2 linked regions of the Prochlorococcus marinus str. AS9601 genome follow. The protein of the gene in region 2 binds, or shares a complex with, the protein of the main gene of each other region. Links are inferred from orthologs where the notes say so. Each region holds a gene or a part of one and is shown on either strand. Other genes may lie near its edges. The genes, in order: tig and rpsG.

Region 1 (7,447 bases), 140 kb from region 2 along the record:
AGGGTTTTTATAAAAATCGAAGATTGAAGTCGTTTATATTTCTTAGTGCTTGTTTTTTAGTAGCTTTTATTCCTCACGCTAACAATATCGAAAATTTCTTTTATATAATGTTGACTCTTTCTTTTGTGATTGTTTTTTACGGTTTAATAGTTATTTCGAGAAATTTCAAAAGGAACAACGTTTTAAATACTTTAAGCAGAAGAATTAGCAATAAAGAGTTACCTGTGCTTGATATTTTAGTCGCAGCTAGAGATGAAGAGAATGTCATATCAAGATTAGTTGAAAGATTATTTAGTTTAGATTATCCAACAAATAAATTAAATATTCATATAATCGATGATGGTAGTTCTGATAAGACGCCTTTAATTTTAGATCGATTATCAAGACAATATGAAAAGCTAAAAGTCATAAGTCGTTCTCCAAATGCAGGAGGAGGAAAGTCAGGAGCTTTGAATTATGCCTTGAAATTTACCCATGGTGAATGGTTACTAGTTTTGGATGCTGATGCTGAATTAAAAAAAGATTCTTTGATAAGGTTATTTAGTTTTGTAGAAGAGGGTGATTGGTCTGCAGTTCAACTAAGAAAATCAGTAACAAATGTAAGTAAGAATTTTTTAACTTCCTGTCAGTCAATGGAGATGGCTATGGATGCAATCTTTCAATATGGAAGATTATCAGTTGCTGGAGTTTCCGAATTAAGGGGAAATGGTCAATTAATTAAGAAAGAAACATTATTAGCATGTGGTTCTTTTAATGAAGATACAGTTACAGATGATCTTGATTTGAGTTTAAGATTATTATTATCAAAATCTAGAATTGGAATCTTATGGGATCCTCCAGTCATGGAGGAGGCAGTTGAGAATTTAAATGCTTTATTAGCCCAAAGGCAAAGATGGGCAGAGGGGGGGTTGCAAAGATTCTTCGATTATGGAGATCAATTATTTACTAATAAAATTGATTATTTGCAGAAATTTGATTTAACTTACTTTTTCATCTTGCAATATGCATTACCAACCATTTCTATTTTTGATTTAGTTTTCAGTATTGCTTTTTTAGATTCACCAATTTACTGGCCTATTTCATTTACAGCTTTTATGTTATCTGGAATTGCTTTTTGGTACGGTTCTTCTTGTAAAAGTGAAGTACCTGTATTGCAAAAAAGCAATTTTTTGATGGTATTTGTATCGGTTTTTTATTTATCACATTGGTTTTTAGTAATCCCTTGGGTAACTATAAAGATGTCTATTTTTCCTAAAAAGATACTCTGGCGAAAGACTCTTCATACTGGAGTTTAATCTATTCATCAAGGTCTATAATTTCTCCATTAAAAAAATTTGCTAAATTTTTTGAACTATCATCATAAGTTTCCTCGTTGGAAATTTTTGTTGTCGAATTAGTTTTTGGTTCTATTTTTTTTATTGGTCGGAAATTATTTACTTCATTTTGGGTTATTTCTGGAGTGTTTGTAGGGTTACTTTTATTTAATTGTTTGGTTGAAAAATTAAGTATTATTCCATCTCCAAATATCTTTTTTACAGTATCTTCAATTATAACTTTTCTGCTTTTTATCATATTTTCCCAGTTTGGAGATAATGCAATTGTGATTTTCTCCGAATCAAAACTTTCAAGTTCGGCTTGTTGTGAAAGTAACATTCTTGTTGATGGTAACTCTACTTTAGAAAGAATTAATTCCCATTTATCTTTTAAATTTGATCGAGGATTATTTTGGTTATTTTCAGAAATATTTTCAATACTTTCTTTTTCAAGAACTTCAAATTTTTCTAATTTTTCCTCTTTTTTTTCGATCAATTCCTTGTGTGTTATCTCTTCTTGGATACTTGGTTTTGGAATCTCATGTGAAATATTTTCTTTATTAATTGGAATGTTTTTTCTACTTTCATGCTCCTCAGTCGTATTATTTTTACTTTCTTTTTTATTTTCCAAACTATTTATCTCTTGACTATCCAGAAGACCAGTTAAATGTATTTCTAACCAAAGCCTTGGATTATCACTTGATTTGATTTGATATTCAATATTTCTCAGATTATTATGCCAATTTACTATTTTAGATTTATTAATTGTTTTTGAGATTTTATCTAACTCATCTCGAAATTCATCAGAGGTATAATAAAGATCTGAATATTTGTTATTAGTAGTGTGTAATAGTAGATCTCTTGTTATATTCAACAATCCGATAATTATTTGAAGAGGTTCGTTTCCGGAATCATATAATTTGTTGCAAGTGTCAATTAATGACTCTGGATTATTCTCAACCAATGATTTAATCAGATTTGTTAATTCACTTTCTGATACTTCTCCTAGGAGGTTTTGGATACCGTTAATTGTTATCCCTTCTGGTAAAAGATTCAATTGTTCAAGGAGGCTTTGCGCATCTCTCATACCTCCATTAGACCTTTTTGCAATCATTTTTAACGCCTGAACTTCGTACTTAATGGATTCTTTTTCGGAGATTTCTGATAAATGTTGAAAAATATCACTAGGGCTTATTCTTCTAAAATCAAACTTTTGGCATCTACTTTTTATTGTATTTAATACTCTCTCAGGATTTGTTGTCGCAAGTATAAATACAACTCTTGAGGGCGGTTCTTCAATAGTTTTTAGTAACGCGTTTGAAGCTGCCGTTGAAAGCATATGACATTCATCAATTACATAGACTTTCCATCTCGCTTGAGTAGGAGCAAATCTCGCTCTTTCTATAATTTCTCTTATATTTTCTACTCCTGTATTTGATGCTGCATCAATCTCGATAATATCTAGAGCGCTCCCTTCTGTAATTTGTCTACATAAGTCACATTTACAACAAGGAGTTATAGTAGGTTGGTCGAATGCCTGGCAATTTAGAGATTTTGCAAAAATTCTTGCACTTGATGTTTTTCCAGTGCCTCTTGGACCATTAAAAAGATATGCAGGAGCAATTTTTTTTGTTAGTAGAGCCTGTTTGAGTGTAATGGATATAAATTTTTGCCCAACCAGTTCGTCTAAGTTGTTTGGTCTATATTTTTGATGAAAAGGTTTATGTATATTTGGCATTTATTTTTCATTAATTAGAAAAATTAGGGATTCAATTAAAAAAATTAAACTATAATTTTATGCAGACTCTTTAATGATTCTTTTTGATCCTGAAGGTAGTTTAACAATTTTAGATGAGAACAAATTATCTACCATTTTTTTCGTAATTGTGAATTCTTTTACATTTTCTTCAGAAGGCAAAGTATACATTATGTCTAGCATTAGCTCTTCAATTATTGATCTTAATGCTCTTGCACCTGTTTTTCTTTTGTATGCTTCATTTGCTATCGCTTCAACAGAATCAGGCTCAAATGATAATTCAACATTATCCATACTTAGCAAAGTTTTGAATTGCTTTACTAATGCATCTCTTGGTTGAGTCAAAATAGATTCTAAAGTTTCTTTAGTAAGACGATCTAATACAGCACAAACCGGAATTCTTCCAATAAATTCTGGAATTAGGCCATATTTCACTAAGTCATCTAATTCTAAATTTTTCAGGGAATCTCTTGGGTCTACTATTTTTTTTGTATCAACTTTGTTTTGATCTGAATTGGTGGTAAAACCTATAGAGTGTTTACCCATACGCTTTTGAACGATATCCTCTAAACCTATAAAAGCTCCCCCACAAATAAATAGTATTTGACTCGTATCAATTTGGATACAGTCATGATACGGATGTTTTCTTCCGCCTTGTGGTGGCACATTAGCAATTGTTCCTTCAAGCATTTTTAATAAAGCTTGCTGTACTCCTTCACCAGAGACATCTCTAGTAATTGAGGGATTCTCGCTTTTTCTTGCAATTTTATCTATTTCATCAATATAAATAATTCCTTTTTGAGCTAGTTCTACATTCATTTCTGATTTCTGTAGAAGTCTTAAAAGTATGTTTTCAACATCCTCCCCAACATATCCAGCTTCTGTCAAAGTCGTTGCATCAGCTACTGCAAAAGGAACATCTAAAAACTCTGCTAAAGTTTGCGCCAATAATGTTTTTCCACTTCCAGTAGGGCCGATGAGTAAAATATTTGATTTTTGTAATTTAGTTGCTTGTGAATCTGTTGCATTGTTATTTTTACTATCTTCTTTAACTTTCCAAGCTAATCGCTTGTAGTGATTGTATACGGCGACTGATAATATTTTTTTTGCGGATTCTTGTCCAACAACTTGATTATCTAGAAAACTTTTAATTTCTAATGGCTTAGGAATTGAGGTTAATTCTAAAGGAACAGATTTTTTTGGATTATCAGTTGGTAATTTCTTTTTTACTTGCGGAGGGTTGTTTGTGTTCGCTTGATTATCAAGTAGTTCTTCATCGAGAATTTCATTACAAAGATCTATGCACTCATCACAGATATAAACCCCAGGACCAGCTATAAGCTTTCTTACTTGGTCTTGTGATTTACCGCAAAATGAACATTTAAGATGGGCGTCGAATTTAGCCATCGATAATAAGTTTTTAAAAGTGAAAGGTGTTAAATATTCCCTATTCACTAGGATTGCTTATAAATATCGATTCGTCATCTTATTCTTAAAAAATCAGAACCCCTTGTCACTTTTTGATAACTTTATCAATTAATCCATATTCGACTGCTTCTGAGGGAGATAAAAAATAATCTCTTTCTGTGTCTTCATTAATTTTTTCTAAAGGTTGACCAGTATGTTCTGCTAAAAGCGAATTTAATGTTTTCTTGAGAAAAAGTATTTCTTTAGCTTGTATTTCAATCTCTACTGCTTGACCTTGTGCACCTCCTAGAGGTTGATGAATCATAATCCTAGAATTAGGTAAAGCCAATCTTTTCCCCTTTGCTCCTCCAGAAAGAAGAAATGCCCCCATACTTGCCGCTACTCCAAAGCATATTGTCACTACATCAGGGGATATTTGCTGCATAGTATCGTATATTGCCATTCCTGCAGTTACTGAGCCACCAGGAGAATTGATATATATTTGTATGTCTTTTTCGGGATCTTCCGCTTCAAGAAATAATAATTGTGCAACAAGTGAATCAGATACTTGATCATTAATTCCAGTACCTAAAAAAATTATTCTCTCCCTTAATAGTCTTGAATAAATATCAAAAGCTCTTTCTCCTCTACCTGATTGTTCTATAACAGTAGGAACAGCAGCAATGGTTTTATTGTTACTTTCGTAAGAACTTATTGAGCTTTGGATTAAATGTTTTTTTTCTGAGTTCACAAAATAGTTTTCGTCTTATAAATAATTTAAGGGGTTTTTGTCTAATTAGTAGGAAATTTCATAAATTATTTTTTTTCTTTTTTATTTTGAGTTTTTGTAGTTTTTGTAGTTTTTGACGCAGTTTTTGTGGCTTTTGTTGTTTTTGAGGTTTTTGTAGCTTTAGAAGTTTTTGTAGTTTTTTCTTTTACTTCAGAATTTTCTTCAAGCCAAATGATTAATTTTTCTTTGAGTAAATCGTTAGTTAATACTTCTGTTAGTTTTTTAATATCTATTTGTTTTGAAGATTGAGAGATTGCATCTTCATAATCTTTCATTTTTGAATCAATTTCATCTTGCTCAACTTTTATGTTTTCAGTTTCAGCTAATGCTTTTAAAGCTAAATTTCTTTGAACATTTTTTTCAGCTTGAGGCCTTGTGGAATCTGCTAATGACTTAACTAATTCTGGAGTGAAAGTAGATTTAACATCAAGACCTTGTTGAGCGAATCTTTGAGCGGTTTGTTCAATATTATTCCTCACTTCTATATCAATCATAGATTTTGGAATTTCAGCAACCAATTCGTTTGTTAAGGCATCTAATAAAGCTTCAATTTTGATATCTTTTTGAGTTTTTTCAAAATTGTCTTTAAGTTGCTTTTCAATATCTTTCTTTAACTCTTTTAATGATTCTTTGTTGCCAGACTGTTTTGCAAAATCGTCATTAAGTTCAGGCAATTCTTTTTCCTTAAGATCCTTAAGATTTACTTCAAAAATTGCTTCTTTGCCTCTTGAATCCTCATGAGAATAATCATCAGGAAATTTAAGGTTAAGTGTTTTAGTATCACCAATTTTCATCTTTACGATTCCCTCAACGAAACCGGGAATCATTTTGTTCTTTTCTAACTCAAGATCCATTGATTCACTTGTTCCACCATCAATCTCTTTACCAGAATCTTTATATTTTCCTTTGAAACTAACTACAGCAATATCTCCTAATTTTGCTGCTCTATTGGTAACTGGAATAATGTTTGCAAACTGATTTCTAGATTTTTCTAGCGCTTCATCTATTGACTTAGGATCAAACTTTGTCTTTGATATTTCAACACTAAGTCCTTTGGATTTTTTAAGTTTTAATTCTGGGGCAACATCAGTTTGAAGAGTAACCTTAAGTGATTTTTCAGGACTAAACTTTGCAAGTAAAGATTCAAATCCATCCACCAATTCTGGCTCACTTAGTGGCTCTATAGATTTTATTTTTAACGCTTCTTGCCATGATTTATCAATAATTTTTTCCAGAGCAGAAGCATGTAATTGTGTGATGCCAATTCTTTGGATTAAGACTTGTTTAGGAATCTTACCAAGTCTAAATCCCGGAATTTTAGCTGAACGACTGATAGAATTGATTGTTTCATTTACACACGTTTTGCATGTCTCAGATGGTATTTCTAATTCGAATGAAATTCTACTTTGAGGCAGAGGAGTTGTTTTGACTATTAGTGCATCTTTAGCCATGTTTTTCTAAGTTATTACTTTGAACCGAATCTTAATTATTTCACATTATGTGATTTCCTTGAAAGTTAATTTTTTGATAAAGTAAAAAAAATAGTCAATCTATTCATAAAAATCATTTTAAAGTGTGAGACAATTTCCTTATTTGCCTAATAGGCCATTAAAAGTTGCTGTTTTAGGTTCTTCAGGTGCTGTGGGATCTGAATTGCTAAAAATTCTTGAACAACGTGATTTCCCAATATCAGAATTGGTCTTGCTTTCATCAGAGCGGTCAGAAGGAAAAAAAATTATTTGGAAAGGTGAAGAACTAGTTACAAAAAAAACAACTAAGGAAGAATTTAAGAATCTTGATCTAGTTTTGGCGTCAGCTGGCGGAAGTATTTCAAAAAAGTGGTTATCTACCATTATTGATCAAAATGCTTTACTGATAGATAATTCAAGTGCTTTCAGATTAGATAAGAACGTTCCTCTTATAGTCCCTGAAGTTAATGCTAGTGACGTACTTAATCATGATGGGGTAATAGCCAATCCAAACTGCACTACCATTTTGTTGACATTAGTTTTAGCTCCATTAAACAAACTTTCTACTATTCAAAGAGTTATTGTCTCAACATATCAATCTGTCAGTGGTGCAGGCCAACTGGCGATGGAGGAACTAAAACTTTTAACTGAAAAATATCTTCAAGGAAATCCTCAAAAAAGTGAAGTTTTGCCATACTCCCTTGCTTTTAAT
Region 2 (9,212 bases):
CTAATGAAAGTAATGAAGTTGTATCTACAGATAAAAAGGATCAAATTGAACTTACAGATGAGCTAAACAATGCAAGAAAAAAAAGAAGAAGATCTTCAGCAAGCATTGAATAAAGTATCAGAAGTTGGAATAGATGAAGTTGGAAAGGGAGCAATTTTTGGTCCAGTTTTTGCAGCAGCTGTAGTATTAACAGAAAAAAATAAATTTATCTTAAAACAATTTGGAGTAACAGATAGTAAAAAACTAACTCCCAAAAAAAGAAAATTACTTTTACCAAAAATTTTATTACTCTCTTCAGATTATGGAATTGGGCAATCTTCGGCCAGAGAAATAGATAAGTTAGGTATTAGGGTTGCGACGGAACTTTCAATGATAAGAGCTTTAAGAAAATTAAAAGAAAAGCCATCTGAATTAATAATTGATGGCCCCTTATTATTAAGACCATGGAACGGAATTCAGAAAAACATAGTATCAGGAGATTCAAAGTTTATCTCGATAGCTTCAGCAAGCATAGTTGCCAAAGTTTCACGCGATAATCTAATGGAGAGGTTAGAAAAAAATTACTCAGGATACTTGATATTTAAAAATAAAGGTTATGGAACCAGAGAGCATCTTTCATTAATCAAAAAAAATGGAATAACTGAACTTCATAGGAAAAGTTTTTTAAAAAAATCAAAACTTATTTAATTCACACCATTCTAAAAAATCTTTTACGAGCTGCTGTTGAACCCTTGACTTTATACCCAACAGAATCCCATTTAACACCGAATGACCAGTAGATTCCAAAATCTTCCTTGGTACCAGCTTCAGTAGAGGGGGTTGGCTTACAGATACTCCAAGAAGCGCCTCCCCTTCTAAGCCAATATCAGTTGCTTCCAAATTTGCTTTCAAAATAAGATTAAAATCATCAACCATACCCAAACCATCCAATGTACTTTCAAGAGCACTCATTTTTAAAATTCCATCTTTATTTTCTACCGCAATTGAGACAACAGGGTTAATATCCAATTGAAAAACCTTAAAACTTGTTACTGTATACTTATATCTACCTACTCCTTCTGGTACTAATTTTTTGGAGTCAAGCATTGCTCCAACAACTCTTTCTTCTTCCAAAAGATATTTAGAAAGATATTCTTTATTACGTGTTACAGAAAGCTTAAGTTTCTGTTTAGCATCAAAAGACAATAGCATTTTCTATATTCCTCCAATGCTTATTTGATCTCTTTTTTTTTTACGATTAATCATGCCCAAACAAGTTGCATATTTAGGTCCTCAAGGAACATACGCAGAAAAAGCAGCCCATATATTATCAAAGCTTGCCAATTTTCATTCACCTATATTTGTACCATGTAACGGGTTACATTCGGTCATTAAATCAATAGCTTATAACAATTGTGATGCTGCTGTAGTCCCTATAGAAAATTCTGTAGAAGGTGGAGTTACAGCTACTCTAGATGCCCTATGGAAATTTCCTGAAATTTTTATAAATAAAGCAATTGTTTTACCTATAAAACATGCATTAATTAGTGATGGAGAACTTTCAAGCATTTCAGAAGTATTATCTCATCCTCAAGCATTAGCTCAATGTTCAGAATGGTTATCTGAGAATCTTCCAAATGCAATTCCCCTCCCAACAAACTCAACATCAGAAGCTGTCAATATGGTAAAAGGGAGTAAATTCAGAGCTGCTATCGGTTCAAAATCAATAATTCAAATCGAAGGACTTAAAGAATTAGCCTTTCCTATTAATGATGTTCCAGGTAATTGCACTAGATTTGTTTTATTGAGCAAAGAATCAAATTCAAATTTAGCTAATATTGCCAGTTTTGCTTTCTCATTAATTTCAAATAAACCTGGCGCTTTGCTTAAAGCTATAAATTATATTGCAGATTTTGGATTTAATATGAGTAAAATTGAATCGAGACCTTCAAAAAGAGAATTAGGCGAATACATAATTTATATAGATGTAGAAATCAATAATCAAAAAAATATAAAAAGTTTTCTTGAGTTAAAAAATAAAATAAAGCCGCTTTGTAAGAATTTTGTTGATTTTGGAAATTATTTTTCTGAAAATGTTGAACTAGATTAACTTATCCTCTACATTTATAAACTCCAAACTCCATTAAACCTTTTCTAAATGCCCAATTCATGAGAAGTATTGTTGGTATTTCTCTAATCGACTTCACTATCGCAAATGGGCCAAGCGACAAAATTACAAAGGGTCTTCGAATACCTTCAAAAATGGAGTCATACCATGAAGGATTTGTATAGGTATTCCAATTTTCTGATATAACTCTTCCTGAACTATTTTCGTTTGTTCTAAGAATGTTACTGAATTCATTTATGCTAATAAAATTAGGATGTACCCATTGTTCAAGTAATTGTTTAAGAACTAACTTTTCAAAAAATGATGGGGGATATGCATGGAGGTCTCTTGAGTTCCAATCTGCCAATGCTAGATACCCTCCAGGTCTTAGGGTTCTCATCATTTCATCTGCAAACCTAGTTTTATTATTCATGTGTGCGCCAGCCTCAACACTCCAGATGGCATCAAATGATCCATTTTCAAATTTCAAATTTAAAGCATCCATAACTTGGAAGTTGCAATTTAGCCCATGAGGAGTAAGTTCTCTTGCTCTTTTAACTTGAGCCGGACTAATTGTAATGCCAGTGACATTAAACCCATAATATTCTGCAAGAATCCTAGAACTCCCCCCTATTCCGCAACCTACGTCGAGTATTCTGGATCCCCGTGGCAATTTATCTAAACCACTCCATTTGACTAATTCATGAACAAACTGAACTTTAGCCTTTCTAAAATCAGTATTTTTGTTTCCTAAGGGATAAAAACCCAAATGTATATGTTCTCCCCATAATCTCTCAAGTAATTTATCGTTGGTCCAAGCATCATATGCAGAAGCTACTGTACCGGAAGAAATGTATTTTCTAGCATTATTTCTCCAAATTATTGCAAGGACTAGAAAGAGTAAAAAAAGTATAAAAAAAGGGAATAATAAATCAATCATTTAATTTTCTTTTATATCAGGAAAACTTTCTTTCAATGCCGTTCTTGCTGCAAGTTGTTTTCTTGTATGATCAAGCATTTCATATTCTCTCTGTAAACGGGTAAAAGTATTTCTTTCCTCTAAAAGTCTTTGCTGTTCCTCCGCAACAGGACCGCCCAAATGAGCTCCTATCCAAAATGATAAATCCATTGGGTTGTTAGGTAATTTATCAGGTAGATTTTTTTTAGTATTAGTCAATTTACTTGTTAATGTAATAACATCACCAAGTGCTTCTTTTACTGAATCTCTTAAAGAATCTAATTTTTGAAGGTCATCAATATTCTCATCACTAATCCAACTAACCATCGCAGAACAAAATGGCGTCGAACGGGTAATTTCTAAGATTTGAAATCTCTGTTGGCCTAGAGTGATAATGTTACTTCTACCATCTTCAGCAGTTTGGTGTTTTATAATTTGAGCGCAACATCCAACGTTAGCCATACTTTTAGAAGTTGGATCCCACTTAATAACTCCAAACATAGAATCGCTCTCAAGAACAGTTTGGAGCATAATCCTATATCTAGATTCAAAAATATGTAAAGGCAATACTTCTTGAGGAAAAAGGACTACCTCTGGCAAAGGAAATAAAGGTAATTCCCTTACTGAGAGTTCTCCCATTTAAACCTCATTTCATTATTTTTATACTAGTAAATTTAGGACGATTTCGGGATTTTTTAAAGTTTAACTTCTATATCTACACCACTAGGGAGATCAAGTTTCATTAAAGCGTCAATAGTTTTTGCAGAAGGACTGTAGATATCTATTATTCTTCGATGTGTTCTTGTTTCAAAATGCTCTCTAGAATCTTTATCAACATGTGGTGATCTTAGGACACAATAAATCTTCCTTTTTGTAGGTAAAGGTATTGGACCTATTGCTGAGGCAGAAGTGGTATCAGCAGTTTGAATTATTTTGTCACAAGATAAATCAAGCATTCTTCTATCAAATGCTTTGAGCCTAATTCTTATTTTTTGTTGTGCGATTGATGCAGTCATAATTTCAGATAACTTCTAGTGGAGGGTCATTGATTAAATGACCCTTATCCATAAACCTATACTAGATGATTGAGGTTAATTTTTAAAATTCAAAAATATTATTTGAGTATTTTAGAAACAACTCCAGCACCTATGGTACGTCCACCTTCACGTATAGCGAATCTCATACCTTGTTCAATAGCTACTGGACAAATCAATTCTCCAGTCATCTTGATTCTGTCTCCTGGCATAACCATTTCAACATTAGAACCATCATCCGATGTAAATGCAGTTATTTGACCTGTCACATCAGTTGTTCTGATGTAAAACTGAGGTCTATATCCTGCAAAGAAAGGAGTATGTCTTCCTCCCTCTTCTTTTTTGAGAACATAAACTTCTCCTTCAAACTGAGTATGAGGGGTAATAGATCCTTTCTTAACAAGAACCATTCCTCTCTCAATATCCTCTTTCTGAACACCACGTAAAAGTAAACCAACATTATCGCCAGCCATACCTTCATCAAGAAGTTTTCGGAACATTTCAACTCCAGTAACAGTTGTTACTCTTGTATCTCTTATTCCGACTATTTCTACTTCTTCTCCAACCTTAACTTTACCTCTCTCAATTCTTCCAGTAGCAACAGTTCCTCTACCAGTAATTGAGAAAACGTCTTCAACTGCCATCAAGAATGGTTTATCAACTTCTCTTTCTGGTTCGGGAATACTAGCATCAACTGCTTTCATTAATTCTTCAATCTTTGATTCCCAAGTAGTATCACCTTCGAGTGCTTTTAAACCTGAAACTTGAACTATAGGTATGTCATCTCCGGGGAAGTCATAACTATCTAACAGTTCTCTAATTTCCATTTCGACGAGTTCAATAATTTCTTCATCATCGACCATGTCGCACTTATTGAGAGCAACTACAAGAGCAGGAACTCCAACCTGTTTAGCTAAAAGAATATGTTCTTTTGTTTGAGCCATAGGACCATCAGTAGCTGCACAGACTAAGATAGCTCCGTCCATCTGGGCGGCGCCTGTGATCATGTTTTTCACATAATCAGCATGACCTGGGCAATCAACATGAGCATAATGCCTGCCTTCAGTTTCGTATTCAACATGAGCTGTATTGATGGTAATGCCACGCTCTCTTTCTTCAGGAGCACCATCAATGTCTCCATAGTCTTGAGCTTGAGCTTGACCTTTTTTAGCTAAAACATTTGTAATAGCAGCAGTTAATGTTGTTTTTCCATGATCAACATGGCCAATAGTACCTATGTTGACATGTGGTTTGTTCCTTTCGAACTTCTCGCGAGCCATTTTGAATTAAAGAATCGAGGGTTTAAGAGTGTTTTAGTTTAGAGATCAGGAGTTGCCCTGATTCTTGGAAATGATAGCTTCAGCAACATTACGAGGTACTTCCTCATAATTTGCGAACTCCATTGAAAATATACCCCGACCTTGAGTCATTGATCGGAGTTGAGTGGCATAACCGAACATTTCGGCTAAGGGCACTTTGGCCTGTACCTTAGACAATCCATCATCAACAGATTGTCCTTCTACTTGACCTCTTCTAGAAGAAAGATCACCAATTACAGATCCAAGAAAGTCATCAGGACTTTCGACCTCAACTTTCATCATAGGCTCTAAAAGGACAGGATTGCATTTTTTAACCCCGTCTTTAAAAGCCATGGAACCTGCAATTTTGAAGGCCATTTCAGATGAGTCTACATCGTGGAATGAACCATCGACTAGTGTTACTTTTACATCAATGAGTGGATAACCGGCAAGAACACCAGATTCACAGGTTTCTTTCATCCCATTAGATGCAGGTCCAATATACTCTTTTGGTACGGCTCCACCTACAATTTTGTTTACAAATTCAAAACCTTTACCAACTTCGGCTGGTTCCATTTCAATAATTACATGACCATATTGGCCTTTTCCTCCTGTTTGTCTTGCATATTTACCTTCACCTTTAGAACTAGACCTAATGGTCTCCCTATATGAAACCTGAGGAGCTCCTATATTTGCTTCAACCTTAAATTCCCTTAACATTCTGTCAACAAGGATTTCTAAGTGCAACTCACCCATACCTGCAATAACAGTTTGATTTGTCTCAGGATCAGTACTTACTCTAAAAGTTGGATCTTCTTCAGACAAAGCAGTTAAAGCTTTTGATAATTTTTCCATGTCACCTTTAGTTTTTGGCTCAACAGCCACCGAGATAACAGGTTCAGGGATAAACAATGTCTCCAAAACTATTGGATCTTCTGTGTTACAAAGAGTATCTCCAGTTGTTGTGTTCTTAAGACCTAATACAGCTCCTAAATCCCCAGCCCTCAATTCATCAACCTCCTCTCTTTCATCAGCCTTAAGAATCACTAATCTAGAAATTCTCTCTTTAGCATCCTTAGTGGAATTCATTACATAGCTTCCTTTTGAAAGAACACCTGAATACATTCTCACAAAAGTTAATTTCCCGTAGGGATCTGACATCACTTTGAAAGCTAATGCACTAAAAGGAGCATTATCATCTGACGGTCTAATATCTTCTTTACCGCTTGGCAAAACACCTTGTATTGGTTTCACGTCAACTGGAGCTGGCAAGTAATCAACTACAGCGTCTAATACAAGTTGAACACCTTTATTCTTAAAAGCTGAACCGCATAGTACAGGCACCAATCCATGTTTTAAAACCCCTTCCCTAATTCCTTTTTTAAGTTGTTCTTCAGATAGTTCTCCTGTTTCGAGGAAAATTTCAATTAACTCTTCATCATTTTCTGCGACACTTTCCATCAACTTGAATCTCCACTCAGCAGCTTCTTCCTCCATTTCTGATGGAATTGGTGCTTCTTCAATATCAGTACCCAAATCGTTTTTGTAAAGATAAGCTTTGTTGGCTACTAAATCAATAATGCCTGTAAGATCACCTTCAGCTCCGATAGGCAGCTGAATTGGGAGTGCATTTGCCTTTAATCGATCTTTAATTTGTTTATTAACTTTTAGAAAATCCGCACCAGTCCTGTCCATTTTATTAACAAAAACCATTCTTGGAACAGAATATCTATCAGCTTGACGCCAAACTGTTTCAGATTGAGGCTGAACTCCTCCAACCGCGCAAAATACGGCTATGACCCCGTCCAAGACTCTCATTGATCTTTCCACTTCAATAGTGAAATCAACGTGTCCAGGCGTATCAATAATATTAATTCTGTGATCTTGCCAGCTAGTTGATATTGCAGCAGCAGTTATAGTTATTCCTCTTTCTCGTTCTTGAGCCATCCAATCTGTCACTGCAGCACCATCATGCACTTCTCCTATCTTGTGAACAACTCCTGAATAAAACAAAATTCTTTCAGTAGTTGTAGTCTTCCCAGCATCAATATGAGCGGCTATACCTATGTTTCTTACTCGTTCTAGGGGAAAGTCGCGTGCCAATTTTAAAGCTCCAAATAAAATAATTTTTAATAAATATAGTTCGCTCTTAAAGCAAACTTTAATAATAATAAACTACTTAAGTACCTTTTTGATGAAATTAATATCTGTAATGTGCAAAAGCTTTATTAGCTTCAGCCATTTTATGAGTATCTTCTCTTTTTTTAACTGAACTACCAGTTTCATTTGCCGCATCCATCAACTCACCAGCAAGTTTTTGAGACATGCTTTTGCCATTCCTTGCACGCGAAAATGTAACAAGCCATCTTAATGCCATAGCCGTACCCCTCTCTTGGCGAACTTCCATAGGTACTTGATATGTTGCACCACCAACTCTTCTAGCTCGTACCTCGACAAGAGGAGTAGCATTTTTTACGGCTGTTTCAAATAATTCGACTGCATTCCCACCTGTTCTCTCGCTTATTAAGGAAAAAGCATCAGACAATATTCTTTGAGCTGTAGATTTTTTACCATGCTTCATCAATCGAGAAATCATCATTGAAGCCAGACGACTATTGAATTGAGGATCTGGAAGAACTGGTCTTTTTACTGCTGCATTACGACGTGACATGTTTTTAAAAAGTGATGTTTACAAATTAATCTTTTGGAGCCTTCGCTCCATACTTAGATCTGGATTGACGTCTATCTTTGACTCCAGCTGTATCTAAAGTTCCTCTAATTATATGATACCTAACTCCTGGCAAATCTTTAACTCTTCCACCCCTAAGTAGCACTACAGAATGTTCTTGAAGATTATGTCCAATCCCAGGAATATAAGCAGTTACTTCGAAACCAGAAGTTAATCTTACCCTTGCGACTTTTCTTAGAGCTGAATTAGGTTTTTTAGGTGTTGATGTATAAACTCTCGTACATACACCTCTTCTTTCAGGGCAAGCTTTTAATGCAGGAGATTTTGTTTTCTTCGTCAGACGTTTTCTTTCTGAACCTACTAATTGTGAGATGGTGGGCATCTAATATACTTAGATAAAAATAAAGATTTAACTATCATAACCTTTTATGAGTACCAACTAAAACTTTTTGATTATATTTTTTTCAAAATTTGTCAAATTAAAATTCTTTGGTAAATATTCATTATCTTTAGATTTATTTTCATATTTATTTTTATAATAGAAATACATAAATAACTAAATATAATTAAATAATCTATGGGAGAGAGTATCAAAAGAATCGGTGGACCATATCAAGATAGTTATTCCCCAAATGGAATAATTGGGGAGAAAGATGCGTGTGGGGTTGGTTTCATAGCAAATGTCAAAGGAATAGAAAGTAACTGGATCCTTAAACAATCCATAAAAGGTCTGAACTGCATGGAACATAGAGGAGGTTGTGGAGGAGATAGTGACTCAGGAGATGGAGCAGGCATTTTATGTTCAATTCCATGGAACTACTTAGAAAAAGAAGTCAATCTTAAAAATAAAAAAGAATCCGATAAAGGGTTAGGCATGGTTTTTATGCCTAACAAAAAAGAGAAAATTGAATTATGTAAATCAATATGTGATAAGGAAGCAGAAAAATTAAATGTCAACGAAACATTTTGGAGAACAGTACCTGTTAATAATGAAATCTTGGGTCCTTTAGCTAAGACAAATGCCCCCTTTATATGTCAGTGGATTTTATGTATAGACAAAAAAGATCATCAGAATATTGAGAAAATTCTATTCCAATTAAGAAAAAGAATTGAGAAAATCATAAGAGAAACTCTCAAAAATCATGTT

What was found.
Region 1: the proteins of rpsG (region 2) and tig are in contact, whole or in part, in a crystal structure (PDB 3GTY), measured with the Thermotoga maritima proteins. The link is inferred for Prochlorococcus marinus str. AS9601 from one-to-one orthologs. Residues at the interface, in WP_004081843.1 of Thermotoga maritima: Lys34, Lys52, Lys55, Glu59, Arg62, Gln63, Glu66, Asn67, Lys69, Val71, Arg95, Ala109, Lys110, Lys111, Gly112, Arg113, Pro114, Glu117, Glu121, Ile124, Ala125, Tyr127, Asn128, Asn129, Thr130, Gly131, Lys135, Asp139, Arg142, Met143; in WP_004081061.1 of Thermotoga maritima: Glu122, Val124, Val129, Leu130, Tyr133, Glu188, Gly259, Ile262, Tyr263, Glu266, Ser270, Glu273, Gln274, Glu277, Arg308, Gln311, Ile312, Ser315, Tyr316, Glu325, Arg329, Arg336, Leu363, Phe366, Trp367, Arg373, Leu377, Arg381, Leu384, Glu387.

Annotation. Positions count from the first base shown.
Region 1 is NC_008816.1:1,597,294-1,604,740, reverse strand. The notes cover bases 4,506-7,439. They hold tig (trigger factor), read right to left. Parts: upstream 6,718-7,439; coding sequence 5,293-6,717; downstream 4,506-5,292. Other genes in these bases: A9601_RS17900 (aspartate-semialdehyde dehydrogenase), read left to right, coding at 6,842-7,439; clpP (ATP-dependent Clp endopeptidase proteolytic subunit ClpP), read right to left, coding at 4,583-5,227. In the rest of the region: A9601_RS17925 (glycosyltransferase family 2 protein), read left to right, coding at 1-1,295; A9601_RS17920 (DNA polymerase III subunit gamma/tau), read right to left, coding at 1,297-3,051; ATP-dependent protease ATP-binding subunit ClpX, read right to left, coding at 3,109-4,476; more of A9601_RS17900, read left to right, coding at 7,440-7,447. UniProt on the Bacillus subtilis protein: Involved in protein export. Acts as a chaperone by maintaining the newly synthesized protein in an open conformation. Functions as a peptidyl-prolyl cis-trans isomerase.
Region 2 is NC_008816.1:1,449,797-1,459,008, forward strand. The notes cover bases 6,313-9,212. They hold rpsG (30S ribosomal protein S7), read right to left. Parts: upstream 8,048-9,212; coding sequence 7,577-8,047; downstream 6,313-7,576. Other genes in these bases: fusA (elongation factor G), read right to left, coding at 6,313-7,479; rpsL (30S ribosomal protein S12), read right to left, coding at 8,073-8,447; gltB (glutamate synthase large subunit), read left to right, coding at 8,643-9,212. Also shown: A9601_RS17090 (Rne/Rng family ribonuclease), read left to right, coding at 1-113; A9601_RS17095 (ribonuclease HII), read left to right, coding at 70-687; A9601_RS17100 (DUF1997 domain-containing protein), read right to left, coding at 673-1,191; pheA (prephenate dehydratase), read left to right, coding at 1,244-2,089; A9601_RS17110 (methyltransferase domain-containing protein), read right to left, coding at 2,091-3,026; A9601_RS17115 (LON peptidase substrate-binding domain-containing protein), read right to left, coding at 3,027-3,683; rpsJ (30S ribosomal protein S10), read right to left, coding at 3,740-4,060; tuf (elongation factor Tu), read right to left, coding at 4,159-5,358; more of fusA, read right to left, coding at 5,404-6,312.